4 regions of the Mesorhizobium sp. M0047 genome follow, and region 3 is predicted to be linked to each of the others. Evidence: riboswitches for the same ligand, from Rfam matches in the RefSeq annotation. Region 3 holds a riboswitch; each other region holds the start of a gene.
What was found. Region 3 has a riboswitch for thiamine pyrophosphate ahead of thiB (thiamine ABC transporter substrate binding subunit). Riboswitches for the same ligand answer to the same signal wherever they lie in the genome.
Positions count from the first base shown of each region.

Region 1 (5,143 bases), on a different contig from region 3:
CCTCAGCGGGGAAGAGCAATCCGCGGCGGAAGCGGCCGGCTAAGTCGGGCTCCAGCAAGGCAATTTCATCTTCCTCGACGCGCCGATAGCCCGTCGTGCGGCTGGCGAACCGGTCGAGCTCGCCCGCATCGCGCGGCGCGGCCAAGACCAGCGTTCCCCGTCGTGCTACCAAGCCGGGCGTTGCGGCGTCCCACCAGTCGGCGGCGTCACGTCCGAGATCCAGCACCGGCTGCTCGGCGCTTTCACGCTCGCACCACGGCGCCAGCATGCCACCGGCGAACCACGACGCATTGCCCCCAAGGGCAGGCCTTGTCTCGGCAACGGTAACCGCCGCGCCGCGTGCGGCGAACTCGAAGGCGGCGGTGAGGCCGGCAATGCCGGCCCCTTTGACCAAGACCTTCATGATGGCTCACGTGGCTGAGGTATGAGCGGTGCGCCGGTCTCGTCCGCCGGCAGGTAGAGATCGCCGCCCTCGCGGTATTTCGCCGCCATCGCCGCCATGCCCTCTTTCTGTGCCTCGGCGCGGATGTCGTGGGAGATACGCATCGAGCAGAATTTCGGACCGCACATCGAGCAGAAATGCGCCACCTTGTGCGCCTCCTTGGGCAAGGTCTGGTCATGGAAGGACCGCGCCGTTTCGGGATCGAGCGACAGGTTGAACTGGTCCTCCCAGCGGAACTCGAAGCGCGCGCGGGAAAGCGCATCATCCCTGACTTTCGCTGCCGGATGGCCCTTCGCCAGGTCGGCGGCGTGGGCTGCTATCTTGTAGGTGATCACGCCGATCTTGACGTCGCTGCGATCGGGAAGGCCGAGATGCTCCTTGGGCGTGACGTAGCAGAGCATGGCGGTGCCGAACCAGCCGATCATCGCGGCGCCGATGCCTGAGGTGATGTGGTCGTAGCCCGGCGCGATGTCGGTCGTCAGCGGTCCGAGCGTATAGAAAGGCGCCTCGCCGCAGACGGCGAGTTGCTTGTCCATGTTCGCCTTGATTTTGTGCATCGGCACGTGGCCAGGCCCCTCGATCATCACCTGGCAATCCTTCGCCCAGGCGATCTGCGTCAGCTCGCCAAGCGTTTCCAGCTCGGCGAACTGCGCCGCGTCGTTGGCATCGGCGATCGAGCCGGGACGAAGGCCGTCGCCGAGCGAGAAGGAGACGTCATAAGCGCGGCAGATGTCGCAGATCTCCGCGAAGTGCTCGTAGAGGAAGCTTTCCCGGTGATGGTGCAGGCACCATTTGGCCATGATCGAGCCGCCGCGCGAGACGATACCCGTCACCCGGTCGACGGTCAGCGGGATGTAATGCAGCCGCACGCCGGCGTGGATGGTGAAATAGTCGACGCCTTGCTCGGCCTGTTCGATCAGCGTGTCGCGGTACACCTCCCAGGTCAGATCCTCGGCAATGCCGCCAACCTTCTCGAGCGCCTGGTAGAGCGGCACCGTGCCGATCGGCACCGGCGAGTTGCGGACGATCCATTCGCGGATGTTGTGGATGTTGCGGCCGGTCGACAGGTCCATCACCGTATCGGCGCCCCAGCGGATCGCCCACACCATCTTTTCGACCTCTTCGGCCATCGACGATGTGACGGCGGAGTTGCCGATGTTGGCGTTGATCTTGACCAGAAAATTGCGACCGATGATCATCGGCTCGCTCTCGGGATGATTGATGTTGGCGGGAATGATCGCGCGTCCGCGCGCCACCTCGTCGCGCACGAATTCGGGTGTGACGAAATCGGGCAGCGTCGCGCCGAAAGCCTCGCCGTCGCGCTCAAGCTTTCCGCGCAGGATCTCGCGACCAAGGTTCTCGCGGATGGCGACGAACTCCATTTCGGGTGTGATGACGCCGGCGCGCGCATAGGCAAGCTGTGTCACCGCCTTGCCGGCCTTGGCTCTGAGCGGCCGGTTGCGAACGGGAAACTCCGGTGTCAGGCGTTCGCCCACCGCGAATCCGTTGTCTTCCGGCCGGACATGGCGGCCGTCATAGGCTTCGACATCGCCCCGCGCGATAACCCATTTATGGCGAATCCGCGCGAGGCCCTTTTCGATGCTGGTTTCGACTGTCGGGTCGGTATAGGGGCCGGACGGATCGTAGACGATGACGGGCGGTTCGCCCGCCGTCGGATGGACGGAGATTTCGCGCATCGGCACCCTGATCTGCGAGTGGATGGTACCGAGCTTGTGGATTTTCCGGGAGGCGGGCAGCGGTCCCGTCGACACTGCGGGGGTGAGGGCATTCATCTTGAGCTCCTTTGCTCATGCATTGGAGACCCAGTTCTGTGCCGGAAGGATGAAAAGACGCTTCTGTAGACCTGCCGAAACAGGACCTCGGGCGTAAACTCCCGCAAAGCGCTTGCACCGTCCCTACGCCAGTATGAACTGGATCAGGTTCAACGGGTCACTGCGCCGCGAAAGCCAGCAGTATCTCAGCCCCTTGCCGGGACTCCCCTGGTGAATGCCTCAGGTTGAACGGGCCGGCGCGGCTTTGTCAAGCGCATTTGGCCCGCCCACTGTCAAATCAAGGACCGCGTCGTCTTCTTGGCAATCAGGCATCTGCCCCTGCTCTGTTCCACATCCTATTTGGGTGCAAGGCCACCACTCAGCGGAACCCTCAGAGAAGGAAACCGTCCAGATTTGGCTAGACTGCTCGACGATAAGTCCAGAGCTGTGCCGGCGGTATGTTGCGGACGACGAAGTCATAGTGGGAAACCACGTAACGGTCTGGCATCTTGATCACCGGCGACAGAGGTCCGTATGTGATCTGAATCACGGGCCGGCCGGCAGGAATACGGGCAAGCAGATCCTCAACCAGCGCGACACGCTGTTGCATTGGAAAGCTCAACAGCGGGACTGCACTTATAACGCAATCGAACTGTTCACCTTTGCGCTCACCCAGAGCTTCGTCCAGCGCAAATGCGTCGCCCAATCTGAAGTCCACATTCGGGAAGCGTTGCACCAGGCCGTCGTAGAAAATCCTGGAATATTCGACTGAAACCAGCTGGTGCGGCTTGATTCCCCTAGCCAGGATCGCCTTTGTGATGACACCGGTTCCCGCGCCAAGCTCCAGAATTGGCAATCCTGACCGTGGGTTCACCACGCTTGCCATCCGGCGTGCCGCATAAACCGAAGTGGGAATAAGGGCTCCCACGCCCTTCTTGTCCTTCTGCCAGCCTTTGAAGAATTCAACTTCTTCCTCAAACCTTTTGCCGAGCCGCTCCTTCAGTCGCAAAATCATATCTTCTCCTTGCGTCAGCCGCTTACCCAACGTCATGAATTTGGCAAAGCGCGTTTTGGCCAATCTCGACACCCTTTACAAGCCCGTTAAGACTGCTTGCGTGTCACGACGCGGTCAGCATGAATTGCCCCTTAACGCACTTTCATGTTTGCTGGGCCTATGTCTCGCCCTCGCTTGCTGCCCGAAAAAAGTTTCCCGAGCTATGCGTATCTGCCCGGCAAATATCCGCATCCGATGCGTGATCCCTTGGGCCACAGTTACCGATCAGATCCGGTGACCGTCGCCGTTGGCGAAGCGCTCGGCTCAGATGTGTTTCTCTGGGGAATCGACCTTTTCAACCACGGTTACTACTGGGAAGCCCATGAAGCCTGGGAGCCTCTCTGGCAGGCTGCGAAACAAAGCGCTCAGCACCGCCTGTTCTTCAAGGGACTGATCCTGTTGGCGGCGGCCGGCGTGAAGATCCGTGAGGGAAAGCGGGTCGCTGCGGCGCGCCATGCGACAAGAGCTGCAGGGCTTTTTCGTCAGGTGGTGAGAGTGCCGGGCGGCCTGTTTGAGAAAGCACTGGGAATGACACCCGCCGCGCTCGCTGAACATGCCCAAGCGATCGTAGCTTACCCGGTTGTTCTGCGGGAGCCAAAGCCTGCCCAGCCTGAGCCCGTCTTTGATTTCATACTCGCACCAGTATCCGAGAGCCTTTGATCGGCAATTCAGTGGTCCAAGCTAACTTTGTCAGCAGGAAACGGGGCCTTTGAAAACCGCTCACCACCCGCATGCGTCACAAACAATAAGAGTGCAGTAATGTTTATAGGCAACTCGCGGCCGCTTCGATGTCGATGGTCTGAGGGTCGGGGCTGACCGGTGGCGCTCGTAGCCAATCGATTGATGGCAGAGATGCCGGCCGGGCTTCAATGACGGGGATGGCGAAAAGCTGAGTGCTCGGGCTTGCGGGCCGAGCTTGTCGGCCGCTCGATGGAAAGGGTCATTTGAGGTGGGGTCTCGGCCGCGTGCAGCTGAAAGACACGCTCGTCCAGTTCCTTGTCCACTTCCGTCAGACGATGATTGAGGCGAAGGTAGTCCGTCCAGGTCGGCGTGCGGAACGTTTCTGTCCAATGCATAGGCTTCTGCAGGTTCCGCTGGAGCGTCCAGTTCCGAGCACCGACGCGGCTGTGTACATGGCGCCGCTGCCGCATGAGGTCGAGGAAGGCCTCGAGATTTCTCTCGGCTATCAGATATTCGATCTTGACCACGATCGGGCCGCTCCTCGGCTTCAAGTTGAGAGAGACAGCTGGGGCATCGAATTCCTCCAAGGGATCGGGCTCGGAGTCGCGGCGCTCTCGAAGAGGAAAGAGAACGCCGGCTGCAGCGACGATCAACAGGGCTCCAGCGGAGCCCTCCAGCGCCCAGGTCAACGAATGGTTTTCGGCCACCGTGGGTGCGGATTGTTCCGCGAATCTGAAAACTATGGGGTCCATCCGTGGCGTACGGCCGACCGCTGGCCTTCATCGCGGCAGTCGCCGCCCGCCGCCTCAGATGCCGCCCATGCAGAGGTACTTCATTTCAAGATAGTCTTCGAGGCCGTGGCGGGAACCTTCCCGCCCGATGCCGGACTGTTTTATCCCACCGAAGGGCGCGGCTTCTGAGGACATGCGTCCTGTGTTGATCCCCACCATGCCATATTCCAGCGCCTCGGCCACACGCCAGACACGCTTCAGGTTCGAAGCATAGAAGTAGGCGGCGAGGCCGTAGATCGTGTCGTTGGCCTCACGCACGGCCTGATCGGCATCCTCAAAGCGAATGATCGGCGCCAAGGGTCCAAAGGTCTCTTCTTGCGCCACCATCATTTGCCTTGAGACGTTGCTGAGGATCGTCGGCTGGAAAAAGTTGCCATCGCTGCCGATCCGGCCGCCGCCACAT
Region 1 is NZ_JAMYUW010000042.1:50,958-56,100, forward strand. It holds gene thiO (glycine oxidase ThiO) at 1-403, opposite strand, end outside; gene thiC (phosphomethylpyrimidine synthase ThiC) at 400-2,235, opposite strand; TPP riboswitch at 2,338-2,454, opposite strand; gene pmtA (phospholipid N-methyltransferase PmtA) at 2,633-3,229, opposite strand; gene NKJ89_RS28905 (DUF309 domain-containing protein) at 3,404-3,928, shown strand; partial or broken gene NKJ89_RS28910 (MFS transporter) at 4,135-4,659, opposite strand; gene NKJ89_RS28915 (NAD-dependent succinate-semialdehyde dehydrogenase) at 4,756-5,143, opposite strand, start outside.
Region 1: linked by a shared signal. The riboswitch ahead of thiC (phosphomethylpyrimidine synthase ThiC) and the one ahead of thiB (thiamine ABC transporter substrate binding subunit) in region 3 are both predicted to bind thiamine pyrophosphate.

Region 2 (5,143 bases), on a different contig from region 3:
ACGCAGGGAGAAGATATGATTTTGCGACTGAAGGAGCGGCTCGGCAAAAGGTTTGAGGAAGAAGTCCAATTCTTCAAAGGCTGGCAAAAGGACAAGAAGGGCGTGGGAGCCCTTATTCCCACTTCGGTTTATGCGGCACGCCGGATGGCAAGCGTGGTGAACCCACGGTCAGGATTGCCGATTCTGGAGCTTGGCGCGGGAACCGGTGTCATCACAAAGGCGATCCTGGCTAGGGGAATCAAGCCGCGCCAGCTGGTTTCAGTCGAATATTCCAGGATTTTCTACGACGGCTTGGTGCAACGCTTCCCGAATGTGGACTTCAGATTGGGCGACGCATTTGCGCTGGACGCAGCTCTGGGTGAGCGCAAAGGTGAACAGTTCGATTGTGTTATAAGTGCAGTCCCGCTGTTGAGCTTTCCAATGCAACAGCGTGTCGCGCTGGTTGAGGATCTGCTCGCCCGTATTCCTGCGGGCCGGCCCCTAATTCAGATCACGTATGGACCTCTGTCGCCGGTGATCAAGATGCCAGACCGTTACGTGGTTTCCCACTATGACTTCGTCGTTCGCAACATACCGCCGGCACAGCTCTGGACTTATCGTCGAGCAGTCTAGCCAGATCTGGACGGTTTCCTTCTCTGAGGGTTCCGCTGGGTGGTGGCCTTCCACCCAAACAGGATGTGGACAGAGCAGGGGCAGATGCCAGATTGCCAATATGACGAAGCGGTCCTGGTTTGATTTGACAGACGAGCGGTGGGTGCAGTTCGGACCGCTGATGCCGAAGACGTCGCGGTCGTCCGCGCGAGGTTAATTCCGGGAGGTTGTCAGCGCAAGCGCCAGCGCTGGGTGAAGCATCTGTTCGCCAATGGTGCCTATGGCTCAAGCTCACTGGCACCTGCACTTGATGGTCGAGATCATCCGTCGATTGGACGGTCAGAATGGCTCCAAATCCTGCCGCGCCGCAGGGTGGTCGAGCGAACCTTCGGGCGGCTACGGTATCGATGTCTCTCACGCAATGATCTTTGTGCAATCGCAGATGCTCCTCCCTGAATTTCAAAAACGTCAGAAAGGCGTCCTTCTTGGCTAAACCGGTGACGTGGCGCCGTAAGCACGGCTATTTCTCGGACGGCGGCGCTAAGTTCGCGGGTCGCACGGGCGGGCCAAATGCGCTTGACAAAATAGCGCCGGCCCGTTCAACCTGAGGCATTCACCAGGGGAGTCCCGGCAAGGGGCTGAGATACTGCTGGCTTTCGCGGCGCAGTGACCCGTTGAACCTGATCCAGTTCATACTGGCGTAGGGACGGTGCAAGCGCTTTGCGGGAGTTTACGCCCGAGGTCCTATTTCGGCAGGTCGACAGAAGCGTCTTTTCATCCTTCCGGCACAGAACTGGGTCTCCAATGCATGAGCAAAGGAGCCTCAAGATGAATGCCCTCACCCCCGCCGTGTCGACAGGGCCGCTGCCTGCCTCACGGAAAATCCACAAGTCCGGCGTCCTCCATCCGCAGATCAGGGTGCCGATGCGCGAAATCTCCGTCCATCCGACGGCGGGCGAACCGCCCGTCACCGTCTACGATCCGTCCGGCCCCTATACCGACCCGGCCATCGAAACCAGCATCGAAAAAGGCCTTGCCCGGCGTCGCCGCGAATGGATTGCGGCACGCGCTGATGTCGAAGCCTATGACGGCCGCCATGTTCGGCCGGAAGACAACGGATTTGCGATTGGCGAGCGTCTGACGCCGGAATTTCCCATCCGCAACCGGCCGCTCAGGGCCAAGGCAGGCAAGGCGGTGACCCAGCTTGCCTATGCGCGCGCCGGCATCATCACACCCGAAATGGAGTTCGTCGCCATCCGCGAGAACCTCGGCCGCGAGATCCTGCGCGGCAAGCTGCAACGCGACGGCGAAGCCTTTGGCGCGGTGATCCCCGACTTCGTGACGCCGGAATTCGTGCGCGACGAGGTGGCGCGCGGGCGGGCAATCATTCCCGCCAACATCAATCATCCCGAGAGCGAGCCGATGATCATCGGCCGCAATTTCCTGGTCAAGATCAACGCCAATATCGGCAATTCGGCCGTCACGTCGTCGATGGCCGAAGAGGTCGAAAAGATGGTGTGGGCGATCCGCTGGGGCGCCGATACGGTGATGGACCTGTCGACCGGCCGCAACATCCACAACATCCGCGACTGGATCGTGCGCAACGCGCCGGTGCCGATCGGCACGGTGCCGCTCTACCAGGCGCTCGAAAAGGTCGGCGGCATTGCCGAGGATCTGACCTGGGAGGTCTACCGCGACACGCTGATCGAACAGGCCGAGCAAGGCGTCGACTATTTCACCATCCACGCCGGCGTGCGGCTGCATTACATCCCGCTGACCGTCGACCGGGTGACGGGTATCGTCTCGCGCGGCGGCTCGATCATGGCCAAATGGTGCCTGCACCATCACCGGGAAAGCTTCCTCTACGAGCACTTCGCCGAGATCTGCGACATCGCCAGAGCCTACGACGTCTCCTTCTCGCTCGGCGACGGCCTTCGTCCAGGCTCGATCGCCGATGCCAACGACGCGGCGCAGTTCGCCGAGCTGGAAACGCTCGGCGAGCTGACGCAGATCGCCTGGGCGAAGGATTGCCAGGTGATGATCGAAGGGCCCGGCCACGTGCCGATGCACAAAATCAAGGCGAACATGGACAAGCAACTCGCCGTCTGCGGCGAGGCGCCGTTCTATACGCTTGGACCGCTGACGACCGACATCGCGCCGGGCTACGACCACATCACCTCAGGCATCGGCGCCGCGATGATCGGCTGGTTCGGCACCGCCATGCTCTGCTACGTCACGCCCAAGGAGCATCTCGGCCTTCCCGATCGCAGCGACGTCAAGATCGGCGTGATCACCTACAAGATAGCAGCCCACGCCGCCGACCTGGCGAAGGGCCATCCGGCAGCGAAAGTCAGGGATGATGCGCTTTCCCGCGCGCGCTTCGAGTTCCGCTGGGAGGACCAGTTCAATCTGTCGCTCGACCCGGAAACCGCGCGGTCCTTCCACGACCAGACCTTGCCCAAGGAAGCGCACAAGGTGGCGCATTTCTGCTCGATGTGCGGACCGAAATTCTGCTCCATGCGTATCTCTCACGACATCCGCGCCGAGGCACAGAAAGAGGGCATGGCGGCGATGGCGGCGAAGTACCGCGAGGGCGGCGATCTCTACCTGCCGGCGGACGAGACCGGCGCACCGCTCATACCTCAGCCACGTGAGCCATCATGAAGGTCTTGGTCAAAGGGGCCGGCGTTGCCGGCCTCACCGCCGCCTTCGAATTCGCCGCACGCGGCGCGGCGGTTACCGTTGCCGAGACAAGGCCTGCCCTTGGGGGCAATGCGTCGTGGTTCGCCGGTGGCATGTTGGCGCCGTGGTGCGAGCGTGAAAGCGCCGAGCAGCCGGTGCTGGATCTCGGACGCGACGCCGCCGACTGGTGGAACGCCGCAACGCCCGGCTTGGTAACACGACGGGGAACGCTGGTCTTGGCCGCGCCGCGCGATGCGGGCGAGCTCGACCGGTTCGCCAGCCGCACGACAGGCTATCGGCGCGTCGAGGAAGATGAAATTGCCTTGCTGGAGCCCGACTTAGCCGGCCGCTTCCGCCGCGGATTGCTCTTCCCCGCTGAGGGCCATCTTGATCCGCGCCAGGCGATGGCAGCACTTCATGACAAGCTCGCGGCCACGGGTGTTGAATTCCACTTCGGCGCCGACGCCCAGCATGTTTTTGGTTGCGATCGTCAGATCGACTGTACGGGAATGGCGGCGCAAAATGACTGGCTGCGCGGCGTTCGCGGCGAAATGCTCACCCTGCGTACCCCTGATATCTCACTGTCGCGCCCCGTCAGGCTGCTGCATCCGCGCTTTCCACTCTATGCAGTGCCGCGCACCGATCACCGTTTCATGATTGGTGCGACGATGATTGAAAGCCGGTCCGTCGGACCGGTTACGGCGCGTTCGATGATGGAACTGCTGGGCACCGCCTATGCCCTCCACCCGGCCTTTGGCGAGGCCGAGATCGTTGAAACCGGTGTCGGCGTCCGCCCAGCCTTTCCCAACAATTTGCCGCGCGTCGAAACCAAGGGTGAAATCATTGCGATCAACGGGCTCTATCGTCACGGTTTTCTCCTGGCTCCCGCCATGGCGCGCCAGGCTGCCGACCTGGTTTTCACTCAAGACAGAACCAAGGAGCTTGCTCATGAAACTGATGGTCAACGGCGAAGCGCATGAGGTTGCCGCCACCACGCTGGAGGCGCTGCTTGCCGCGCTTGACTATGAGGGCGATTGGCTGGCGACGGCCGTCAACAATGACCTCGTGCACAAAGCCAACCGGGCGGAATTCCAGTTGAACGACGGCGACCGGATTGAAATCCTCTCGCCCATGCAGGGCGGCTAGGCCATGATCGAGCTTTACGGAGCCGAGCTTCCGTCGCGCCTGCTCCTTGGCACGGCTCAATATCCTTCGCCGGCCATCCTTGCCTATGCAGTCAGGGCATCGGGCACGGCGGTGGTGACCGTCTCGTTGCGCCGTGAAATGGCAGGCGGCAGAGCTGGCGAAGAATTCTGGTCGTTGATCCGCTCGCTTGGTGTCAGAATCCTGCCCAACACTGCTGGCTGCCACTCCGTCAAGGAAGCGGTCACGACCGCACAAATGGCGCGCGAAGTCTTCGGTACGAACTGGGTAAAGCTCGAAGTGATCGGCAACCATGACACGCTGCAGCCGGATGTTTTCGGTCTGGTCGAAGCCGCCCGCATCCTGTGCGAGGACGGTTTTGCTGTATTCCCCTATACCACCGACGACCTTGTCGTTGCCGAGCGGCTGCTTGCGGCGGGCTGCAAGGTCTTGATGCCGTGGTGCGCGCCGATCGGTTCCGCTCTCGGACCGATCAACATCACGGCGCTGCGCTCGATGCGCGGACATTTCCATGATGTTCCGCTGATCGTGGATGCGGGGCTCGGACGGCCGTCGCACGCGGCAACCGTCATGGAGCTCGGCTTTGACGCCGTACTCCTGAACACCGCAGTTGCCAAGGCGGCCGATCCGGTCGGCATGGCGCGTGCGTTCGGCAAGGCGGTCGAGGCCGGTCGTGAAGCTTTCAGCTCGGGAATGCTCGAACCGC
Region 2 is NZ_JAMYUW010000014.1:77,726-82,868, reverse strand. It holds gene pmtA (phospholipid N-methyltransferase PmtA) at 16-612, shown strand; partial or broken gene NKJ89_RS15955 (IS5/IS1182 family transposase) at 826-1,014, shown strand; TPP riboswitch at 1,200-1,316, shown strand; gene thiC (phosphomethylpyrimidine synthase ThiC) at 1,420-3,255, shown strand; gene thiO (glycine oxidase ThiO) at 3,252-4,253, shown strand; gene thiS (sulfur carrier protein ThiS) at 4,222-4,419, shown strand; gene NKJ89_RS15935 (thiazole synthase) at 4,423-5,143, shown strand, end outside.
Region 2: linked by a shared signal. The riboswitch ahead of thiC (phosphomethylpyrimidine synthase ThiC) and the one ahead of thiB (thiamine ABC transporter substrate binding subunit) in region 3 are both predicted to bind thiamine pyrophosphate.

Region 3 (5,143 bases):
CTTCCGGCGGCATGAACATCTGGCAGCTCGCCAGCGCCACGGCAAAACCGGCCAGCGCAAGAAAACGCGCCAGCGGATTCATTCGTAGTCTATCAACGCCGATCGCCAGAACGGTTTCCTTTCGGGTCCCGGCGCATAACCACGAAAACCGGGGGCGATCTTCGGAACACGTCATGCGCTATCTTAAACTGCTGCAGCATCCGTTGCACGTCCCTCGGGCGGGCGGCGGATGCTGCAGGCAAATCACGTCCTGTGCCGGACCAGTAGGGCGGACCTAGCCACACTCCTCCAGTCATGGCAAGCAAGCGCCACATCACCTGGAGCCGGTTTGACCGTAAATTATGTCCGCTTCCGGGCAATATCTCGTGATACACCGCCACTCCCGCCGATATAGCGCCGGAACACTTCGGGACCAGCCCCGATGAAGAAATCATCTGCCTTGCCGATTGCCGCGACCATCCCATTGTCGAGAAACACCACGTGCTCGCCGATACGGCGAGCGTCTTCAGGCTGGTGGGTGACAAACAGCACCGTCATGCCACGCTCGGCATGAACGGCGGCGACCAGATCCAGCATATCGTCGCGCAAAGCGGGCCCGAGCGACGCGAAGGGTTCATCGAGCAGCAGCACGGGCCGGTCGCGCACCAGAACGCGGGCCAATGCGACGCGCTGGCGTTCCCCACCCGAAAGTTCGCGTGGCAGGCGTTTTTCCTTGCCCCCGAGACCGGTGCGTACAAGTGCCTCGGCGATCGCGGCGCGGTCCGCCTCGGTCAGCCGCAAGGCTGGCGAGCGGCCGAGCCCGACATTCTGCTCGACGGAAAGATGGGCGAAGAGATTGTTCTCCTGGAACACCATCGATACCGGCCGCGCAGAGGCCGGGTCGGCGCTGACGTCGGCGCCGCCGATCAGCACGCGGCCCGACTGTGGGGCCTCGAAGCCGGCGACCAGATTGAGCAGGGTCGACTTGCCCGACCCGCTCGGCCCCATGATGGCGGTGATCTTCGACTTGGCGAACTCGACGTCGAAGACGAGCGGCATCTCGCCGTAGCTGAACGACACCCTGTCCAGCCGCACAGGCGCGCCTTTTTTAAGCCCGCTGGCCTCTCCATCAAGCATCCCGGACCCTCTCCCTTCCCAGCCAGTGCGCCGCCACGATCAGCGCGAGGCAGACGAGGCCGAGCAGCAGTGCCAGGCCGGCGGCATCCGCGGTGCGGTAGCTGCCCATGCGCGCCAGGAGAAGGTAGGGCAATGTCTGCACGGAATCACTGCCGAACAAGGCAATGACGCCGAGGTCGCCGAGCGAAAGGGCCATGGCGAAAGCGAAGGCGGTGGCGAGCGGCCGCCGAAGCGACGGCCAGTCGACCAGCACCAACCGGTTCCAGCCCGCAATGCCGAGCTGTGCGCAGAGCCGTTCGTGACGCTCGCTGGCCGCATCGTAGGCGGGACGGACGGCGCGCAGGGCGAACGGCATCGCCATCACCGCGTTGACGGTGACGACCATGACCGGGGCGATGGCGAAGACGTCGCCGACATGGCGCAGCAAAAGGAACCAGCCGGCGCCGATGACGATCGGCGGCACGACCAGGACAAAGCCGGCGCCTGTATCCGTGACATGCTCAAGCATTGTCCGGGGGCCAGCCCGGCGTTTCAACGCCAGTGCCCGCCGTGCCATGGTCAGCGCCAGCGACAGCATCACCGAGAGCAGTGCAGACAGCAAGGCCAGCACCGCACTGGTCAGAGCAGCCTGTCGGACAGTGGCCTCACCGGCCAGCCGGCCGAGGTCGGCACTCAACCCGGCCGTCACCGTCGCTGCCATCGGCCCGACGACGAACAGCAGCGCCAAGGCAATGAGCATGGCGTTCAGCCAGCTCTCGCTCCTATTGACGGAGAGATAGCGGCGTTGGGCAACTGGCAGGTTGGTGTCGCCGACCACATTGGCGCCAAGCCGCGTCAGGGCCAGCACCATGATAAAGGTCAAGGCGATCTGCAGCAGCGTCAGCGTCACCGCCCGCGCGGGATCGAAATCGAAGCGCAGCGCCTGGTAGATGCCGACCTCCAGTGTCGTCGCGGCCGGCCCGCCGCCGAGCGTCAGCACGATCGTGAAGGATGTGATGCAGAGCATGAAGACAAGCCCGGCGACACCCGGCAATGCCGCACGCAGCGTTGGCCATTCGATCAGCCGGAACGCCGGCCGTGCTGCCATGCCGAGTTGGCTCGCCAGCCGCCAGTGGTCGGATGGAATGGTCTGCAGCGCCTCGAGGAACAGCCTCGTCGCCAGCGGCAGGTTGAAGAACACATGGGCGACGAGAATGCCGGACAGGCCATAGATGCCCGGCCAGCTTCCGCCGCCGATCACCGTGAGAACGCCGGCGAAATAGCCGGCGCGGCCATAAAGCGCCAGCACGCCGAGTGCCGCGACGATGGCCGGCAGCGCCAACGGTACGGCGAACAGTTGCAGGATGAAGGCGCGGCCGAAGAAGCGTGGGTGCCGCGACATAGCGCGTGCGACGAACAGTGCAGGCACGACGGAGAGCAGCGTCGACAATACCGCTTGCCAGAGCGTGAAGCGCACGACGCGCAGGAGATAGGGATCGAAGGCTGCCCAGGCGCCAGAGAGGTCGTGGCCGCCTTCGAAAAACAGGCCGGCAAATGCGCCGCCGATGAGCAGCGCGATGGCGGCGAGCGCCAGGATGCCAGCTGTGATGCGGGGGTCAGACGCGCGTTGCACGCTGGGCCACCTGACTTGAGGTTCTTAGCGAGGATTGCGCTCCGTCGCGCCCCCCTCTGTCCTGCCGGACATCTCCCCCTCTAGGGGGGAGATTAGCCGTTACCCATGCCTTCGCCAACCTCCGACGTTGCCGGGGACGAGCCGCCAGCAAAGCAGCTGATCTCCCCCCTTGAGGGGGAGATGGCCGGTAGGCCAGAGGGGGGTGGCTTGGCGCAAACATCCGATGTGGCTGAGCCCTACTTGCTCATCGCCGTCAGCCACTCATCCACCCAGGCCTTGCGGTTGGCGGCGACCTGCTCGGGGCTGAACAACCATGTCTTGGTCGGCTTGACCAGTTTGTCGAAGGCCGGGTTGAGCGGCTTGTCGGTCTTCCCGGCCGGGAACATCCAGTTGGTTTCGGGGATGGCATCCTGGAATTTCGGCCCTGTCATGAAGGCCATGAACTTTGCCGCCAGCGGGTTCTTGGCCCCTGTCGTGGTGATGCCCGCGACCTCGATCTGCAGATATTCACCCTCCTCGAAAGAGGCAGCCTGGTAGCGCTCTGTCTTCTCGGCGACCATGTGGTAGGCCGGCGAGGTCGTGTAGGACAGCACCATCGGCGCTTCGCCCTTGGTGAACAGTCCGTAGGCCTCGCTCCAGCCCGGCGTCACGGTCAGCACTTTCGCCTTCAGCTTGGCCCAGGCCTCCGGCGCCTTGTCGCCATAGACAGACTTGACCCACAACAGCAGGCCAAGGCCCGGTGTCGAGGTGCGCGGATCCTGGATGACGATCTTGTCGTCGGCGCTGCCGTCGACCAGTTCCTTCAGGCTTTTCGGCGGGCTCTTCAGCTTCTCGGTGTCGTAGACGACAGCGAAATAGCCGTAATCGAAGGGGACAAAAGTGTCGTCGCTCCAGCCGCCTGGCACAGAGACGTCCGCCACCGCGCCATGCGGTGCGAACAGGCCGGTGGCCTTGGCATCGGCGGTCAGATTGGTGTCGAGGCCGAGCACGATATCAGCCTTGGTCGATGCGCCTTCCAGCCTGACGCGGTTGAGCAGCGCGACGCCGTCGGCGACCGAGACGAACTCGACATCGCAACCGCATTCGGCCTCGAATTCCTTCTTCACCACGGGACCCGGACCCCAGTCGGCGGTGAAGCTTTCATAGGTGTAGATGGTGAGTTTGTCCTTGGCCAAGGCCGGTCCGGACAAGACCAAGGTCATGGCTGAGACAAGAGCGTATAAGAGCGTGCGCATCGGCGCCTCCTTCGTTCGAATTGAAAGGAATTGAGGCGTCGGACTGTCCGAAACGTCTAATCCCTCCGCCGGTACAAACCGGATCAGGTTCAGCGGGTTGGCGAGACTGCCTCTCAGCCGGTCCGCGAAGATCGCGTCCGGCACCCCGTTAGAGCGTTTCGACACATAGGCCGGGCCGATCCTCCACGCAAGTGCGAGTTTGCCGCCTTCCGTTTCCGGCGCCTGGCTGGTAAGGGCCACACGATATGAGCACATTCACCATCCTGCTTGGCGGCGACCTCATCCGCACGCCACGGCTCGACCGCCAGGTCGAAGGCTCCCGGGTGATTGCCGCCGACGCCGGCATCGGCCATGCGCGGCTGCTCAGCCTTGTCCCGGAACTGTGGGTGGGGGATTTCGATTCCGTGCCGGCCAATCTGCCGGACGATCTCGCGACTGTCCCCCGCCGGACTTTCCCGGCCGAAAAGGACAAGACCGATGGCGAACTGGCCATCGCCGCCGCACTGGAGCTCGGTGCGACCAGCCTGGTGCTCGCCGGCGCCTTCGGCGGCAAGCGCGCCGACCACGCCTTCCTGCATCTGGCGCTGGCCCTGCGGCTGGCCGAGGCCGGGACGGATGTGCTTTTAACCAGCGGCGCGCAGGAGGGCGTCCCCCTGCTCCACGGCAAGGCTGGCTTCGACTATGCCGACGGCACGTTGTTTTCGGTGCTCGGCTTTTCCCAACTCGCCGGCCTGACCGTCACCGGCGCCAAATGGCCGCTGAACCACGTCGAGGTGGCGTTTGGCTCGTCGCTGACCATTTCCAATGAGGTCAGGGGCCGCCTCGAAATCGCGCTGGGCCACGGCCGCGCGATACTGCTCGCCCATCCCTATCCCTTGCCTGAAAGCTGATATGGCCCCGCCCCTTCTCAATCTCGACGGTATAAAACTGACCTTCGGCGGCACGCCGCTGCTCGATGGTGCCGCCTTGACGGCGTCGGCAGGCGACAAGATCGCGCTGGTCGGCCGCAACGGGTCGGGCAAGTCGACGCTGCTGAAGATAGCCGCCGGCCTGATCGAGCCGCAGGACGGCGAGGTGTTCCGCCAGCCTTCGGCGACCATACGCTATTTGCCGCAGATTCCCGACATGGAGGGTTTTGCCAGTGTCCGGGCGTATGTGGAGGCCGGACTTGGCCCCGCCG
Region 3 is NZ_JAMYUW010000026.1:14,335-19,477, reverse strand. It holds gene NKJ89_RS22625 (M48 family metalloprotease) at 1-82, opposite strand, end outside; gene thiQ (thiamine ABC transporter ATP-binding protein) at 340-1,116, opposite strand; gene thiP (thiamine/thiamine pyrophosphate ABC transporter permease) at 1,109-2,728, opposite strand; gene thiB (thiamine ABC transporter substrate binding subunit) at 2,965-3,963, opposite strand; TPP riboswitch at 4,007-4,121, opposite strand; gene NKJ89_RS22605 (thiamine diphosphokinase) at 4,209-4,853, shown strand; gene NKJ89_RS22600 (ABC-F family ATP-binding cassette domain-containing protein) at 4,855-5,143, shown strand, end outside.

Region 4 (5,143 bases), on a different contig from region 3:
TGAGGAGACGTGATATGGCGACTTCGACCGAACGTGCAGTTCTTGCCGGCGGCTGTTTCTGGGGCATGCAGGATTTGATACGGCGCTATCCCGGCGTCATCTCCACCCGTGTCGGCTATAGCGGCGGCGACGTGCCCAATGCCACCTATCGCAACCACGGCACCCACGCCGAAGCCATCGAGATCAATTTCGACCCGGCCATCATCAGCTATCGCACGCTGCTGGAGCGCTTTTTCCAGATCCATGATCCGACGACCCGCAACCGGCAGGGCAACGATGTCGGGCTGAGTTACCGCTCGGCGATCTATTACACCAGCGACGAACAGAAGCGCGTCGCCGAGGACACTATCGCCGATGTCGATGCCTCGGGTCTGTGGCCGGGCAAGGTCGTCACCGAAGTGGCGCCGGTCGGTCCCTTCTGGGAAGCCGAGCCTGAGCATCAGGACTATCTGGAGAAATATCCCAACGGCTACACCTGCCACTTCGTCAGGCCGGGCTGGAAGCTGCCGGTTCGCGAAAAGGCTGTTTCGTAGACTTCACAACCGGCGACTGTGCCGGCTCGACGAGACCGTCGAGCGGCTTCGTCGCAGGCCAAGCCCTTTCAGGTCACTGCGCCTTGTCACCTCGGTGCAGCCGTCGAGCGCCTGATATCAAGGACTGCGCCATCTTAGCACGCTACGTGGCAAATCAAGCGCGGCTAGGAACACGCTGCGGGGGGTAACGCCTGCTGCGTTGGGTATGGCGTTGACCCTTGGCGGCTGCGAGACCGCGCCCCGCTTGAAAAGATCGATAATGCCAGCTTGGCCTTGTTTAGGAGTGCCCGGTTCCGCGGGCGCCCAAAAAAGCCGCGGAGCATGCGCTCGCGGCTTCCTCGGTTGCCGGCAATGGCCTACTTACCGCAGTGGTTATCGTTGACCGTCGGCACAGAGGTGCCCGGCGAGGTGTGGGTGGCGTCAGGCTGCGCGCCCTGCGGGCCGGCCGGGCAATTTCGATCTGCGTTCGAATTCATGTCGCCGGGCATGCCGGTCGTGCTGTTGGTTATGCCGAGGTCGACAGTACCGGGCCTAACCGTATTCGGCGAAGCCGGGGTGTTCGGCTCCACAGTCACCGACTTCCCGCTGCCGGCGCCATCGCCACTTGCGTTATTGCTGCCGGCACTTTGCGCCATGGCTGACATGGCCAGACCAATCGTGAGAGCCGAAGCTGCGAGGATTTTCATGAACATGGTTTGTCTCCATTTCTGTGAACTCGTCGCTTGTTTCTACGAAGGTGATCGCATTTGCGACTATGGGGACAACCGGTCGCGGCAGCGAAGGTTCCCGATAAAATTTCGCTCCAGAAACATCGGCGTCTTCGACCCAAGAACCACGCCTGGCGCAATGCTTTTTGGTGCAGCGCGCTGAAAAAATGGCTTTCACTTCGGTTTGATTGGTGCTTTAACCCGCGCATCCACAGGGGTGCTCCGTACGGTCGGGGCTGAGACGGGGGCGGCAAGCCCACAGACCCTAAAAGCTGATCTGGGTAATACCAGCGGAGCGAGGCGGGCCATGTTTTCAGGCGCACAGATTTCCCTATATCCCATGGCCGACGATTTCGTCGGCGTCATCCTTGGCGCGCTGGGCGCGCTCGGTCCCTATCGCGACAAGCTCCGGATCGAGACCGACGACATCTCGACCCTGCTGGTCGGGCCACCCGAGGTGCTGTTTCCAGCCATGCGCGACCTCTTCGTGGCGGCGGCGCGCAGCGGTAAACATTGCGTGCTGTCAGCCACCATCTCACGCGGCTGCCCGGGCGAGCCGGACGATCCGATCTGCCGCTCCGATGCCCTTGGCGGACCGGTCGGGCCACTCGGCCCGCGCAGGGATGCGGCCATCGCGGCGGTGCGCGGCGCGGCTTCGACTGGCCAGCCGGCGGCAGCGCAGTTCTCGCTCTATGTGATGGGCACCGACGACCATATGGATGAGATCTACGGCTGCATCGATTTTCTCAAGCAGTCGGGCGTCTATGAGCGCTCCAAGCATTTCTGCACGAAATTGCGCGGTGATGCGGGCGCGATCTTTTCGGCGCTTGACGCGGCCTTCTGCCGCTTCGGACCGGGTGCCGGCCACGTAACCCTCGACGTCACGGTTTCAGCCAACAGCCCGTCGGCCGTCTGAAACAGCCGCCGCCTATGCGAGGCCGTCAAAGGTTACCTGCCGTGGTCCCATCCCCAGTTTCTTCGCGCCCGATCGCGAGCCTTCTTGTCAAGGCGGTACCGGTGACGATGTCGGTCGGACTGCTCCTGCTGGCCTGGGAGCTTTATGCCATCTATTCCGGCATCAAGCCGACGACACTGCCGGCGCCGTCACGCGTCCTTGAGCAAGCGATGCTCAATCGCGAGGCGTTGATCGACAACGCCGCTCCGACCATCCGCGCCACGCTGCTTGGCTTTGCCTGTTCGCTCAGCGTCGCCTTTGCGCTATCGATACTGGTCGACTTTTTCCAGCCGCTGCGCCGCGCGCTGTTTCCCGTCTTCATCTTCAGCCAGACATTGCCGCTGGTGGCGATCGCGCCGCTGGTGGTGCTGTGGTTTGGCTCCGGACTGGCGCCCAAGATCATGCTGGTGGCGCTGGTCACCTTCTTTCCGATGCTGGTGGCATTGGTCGAGGGTTACGAGTCGACCGAGGCCGAGATCGGCCAGATGCTGCACGCCATGGGGGCAGGGCGCTGGCGCATCTTCGTGCTGGCGCGGCTGCCTTCGGCGCTGCCTTACTTCTTTGCTGGCCTGAGGATCTCCATCACCTATGCCGTGGTCGGCGCTATCTTCGCCGAATATGCGGGTGCGGCGAAGGGCTTGGGCATCTATATGCTCAACGCCAAGAACAATTTCCGCCCCGACCTGGTGCTGGCCGCTGTCGGCGTCAGCGCAGCGCTTACGCTTGCCCTGTTCGGGTTGACCGTACTGTTGCAGCGCATTGCCATGCCTTGGGAGGGCAAGGATACCGCAGGGAAGCGGCGATGAGCCGGCTCGAACTGCGGCATGTGCGCAAGGCGTTCGGTGGGCTCGACGTGCTGGCCGATATTTCGCTGAGTGTCGGCGCTGGTGAGTTCGTCTCGGTGCTTGGGCCCTCGGGCGCCGGCAAGTCGACGCTGTTCCAGCTTCTGACCGGCGCCGAGCACGGCGAGGGCGAGATGTTGTTCGACGGCGCGCCCTCGATGACCACGGCAGGCATTTCGCCTTCATGCCGCAACGCGACGCGCTGATGCCGTGGCGACGCATTCTCGACAACACGACGCTGGGGCTCGAAGTGCAGGGCATCGGGCGCAAGGCGGCGCGGGCACGTGTTGCGCCGCTGTTTGCCGAGTTCGGGCTTGCTGGCTTCGAGCGGCATTTTCCTGCTCAGCTGTCCGGCGGCATGCGCCAGCGTACGGCCCTGCTGCGCACGGTGGTGCAGGAGCGCGACATGCTTTTGCTCGACGAGCCGTTCGGCGCGCTCGACGCGCTCACGCGCACCGCGATGCAGCGCTGGCTTGAGCGGATGTGGCGGGATCACGGCTGGACGGCGCTCCTGATCACCCATGATGTGCGCGAAGCCGTATTCCTGTCCGACCGCATCTATGTGCTGTCGGCGCGCCCGGCCTGCATCGTGCGCGAAATCAAGGTGCCGCTGCCGCGACCGCGCAGCCTCGGCGGCGATGCTGCGCGCCAGGCAAGTGCGCTCGAGGCCGAGATCCTCGACATCATCCTCAACCCCAACCCATCCAAAGGAAATGACCATGATTGACTTGACGCGCCGGCAGGCTCTGCTGCTGACCCTTGCCACCGGCCTTCCGCTGTTTGCCGGATCGGGGCGAGCCCGGGCACAATCGGCGGCGCAAAAAGGTTACCGTCGCACTCGACTGGACGGTCAACACCAATCACATCGGCCTGTTCGTCGCCCGCGACAAGGGGTTCTATTCCGAAGCTGGACTCGAGGTCGGGATCCTGCCTTACAGCGATGCCGGTGCTGGCACGCTGGTCGCCAACCGCGTCGCCGATTTCGGCATCAACGGCACGATCAGCCTGTTCACCCAGAAAGCCGCCGGGGCCGACTTGAAGGGCGTCTATGCCGTAGTGCAATCCGAAACCGGCCGCGTGGTTTTCAACGCCGCGCGCAGCGAGATCAAAAGCCCGCGGAATCTCGACGGCCTGACCTATGGCGGCTTCGGCAGCGCCTGGGAAAACGCACTAATCGGCACGATCATCCGGCACGACGGCGGCAAAGGCAATTTCGAGACGGTGACGCTGGGTACCTCAGCCTATGAGGCGCTGGCCAACGGTTCGGTCGACTTCACGCTCGAAGTGTCGACTTGGGAAGGCGTTGATGCCGAGTTGAAAGGTATCAAGCAGCGCAGCTTCGTCTATGCCGATTACGGCGTGCCCGATGAGCACACGACACTGATCTCTTCGAGCGAAGCCTATCTCGAGGCAAATCCGAAACCTGCTGCCGCCTTCGTCCAGGCAACGCGGCGCGGTTACCAGTTCGCGGTTGATCATCGCGAGGAGGCGGCAGCCCTATTGGTCGCCGCCAACAAGGATACGCTGACCAACCCGGCACTGATCGAAGCTTCACTGAAGATGCTGGTCGACGGCCATTATCTGCGCAGCCAAAGCGGCGCCATCGGGACGATGGATACGGCCAAGATGGAAGCGATCGGCGACTACCTCTTCGCGTCCGGAATCCTGCGCGATGCCAATGGCAAAGTTCTGACGCAACGCCCTGATTTCGCGAAGTATTTCAGCAATTCAGCTCTGGGGTAGGGAGCCAATCGGCTCTCGACCTTCGAGGAAATGGCTGGCCAGCCAAGAAGCTCACGAGGTGCGGCAGCTTTACGTCAGACCCACAGATCAGCAGACCCGACCGATTCAATTCCGGACGATCTCATAGAGCAGAGTGGTTTTGATGTGTCGCCCGGGTTCACCCTGCAGCGACAGGGCGGCTGCGTAGAGTTTTGCTACGGCTGGGCAGAGACCTTCGAATTCCCGGCTCATATTGGCAATGGCAGTCATCTCGGCGGGAGTGCCGCCAGCGTTGATGAAAGCGTCGGCCAGCAGCGACCAGTCTCCGTCGCTGGCAGCGGCGGCCGGCAGACTGCCATTCTTCGCTGCGCCGAAAGCGTGGAA
Region 4 is NZ_JAMYUW010000008.1:67,654-72,796, reverse strand. It holds gene msrA (peptide-methionine (S)-S-oxide reductase MsrA) at 15-533, shown strand; gene NKJ89_RS09875 (hypothetical protein) at 890-1,225, opposite strand; TPP riboswitch at 1,444-1,557, shown strand; gene NKJ89_RS09870 (YkoF family thiamine/hydroxymethylpyrimidine-binding protein) at 1,548-2,156, shown strand; gene NKJ89_RS09865 (ABC transporter permease) at 2,171-3,001, shown strand; partial or broken gene NKJ89_RS09860 (ABC transporter ATP-binding protein) at 2,998-3,764, shown strand; partial or broken gene NKJ89_RS09855 (ABC transporter substrate-binding protein) at 3,757-4,780, shown strand; gene NKJ89_RS09850 (hypothetical protein) at 4,886-5,143, opposite strand, start outside.
Region 4: linked by a shared signal. The riboswitch ahead of NKJ89_RS09870 (YkoF family thiamine/hydroxymethylpyrimidine-binding protein) and the one ahead of thiB (thiamine ABC transporter substrate binding subunit) in region 3 are both predicted to bind thiamine pyrophosphate.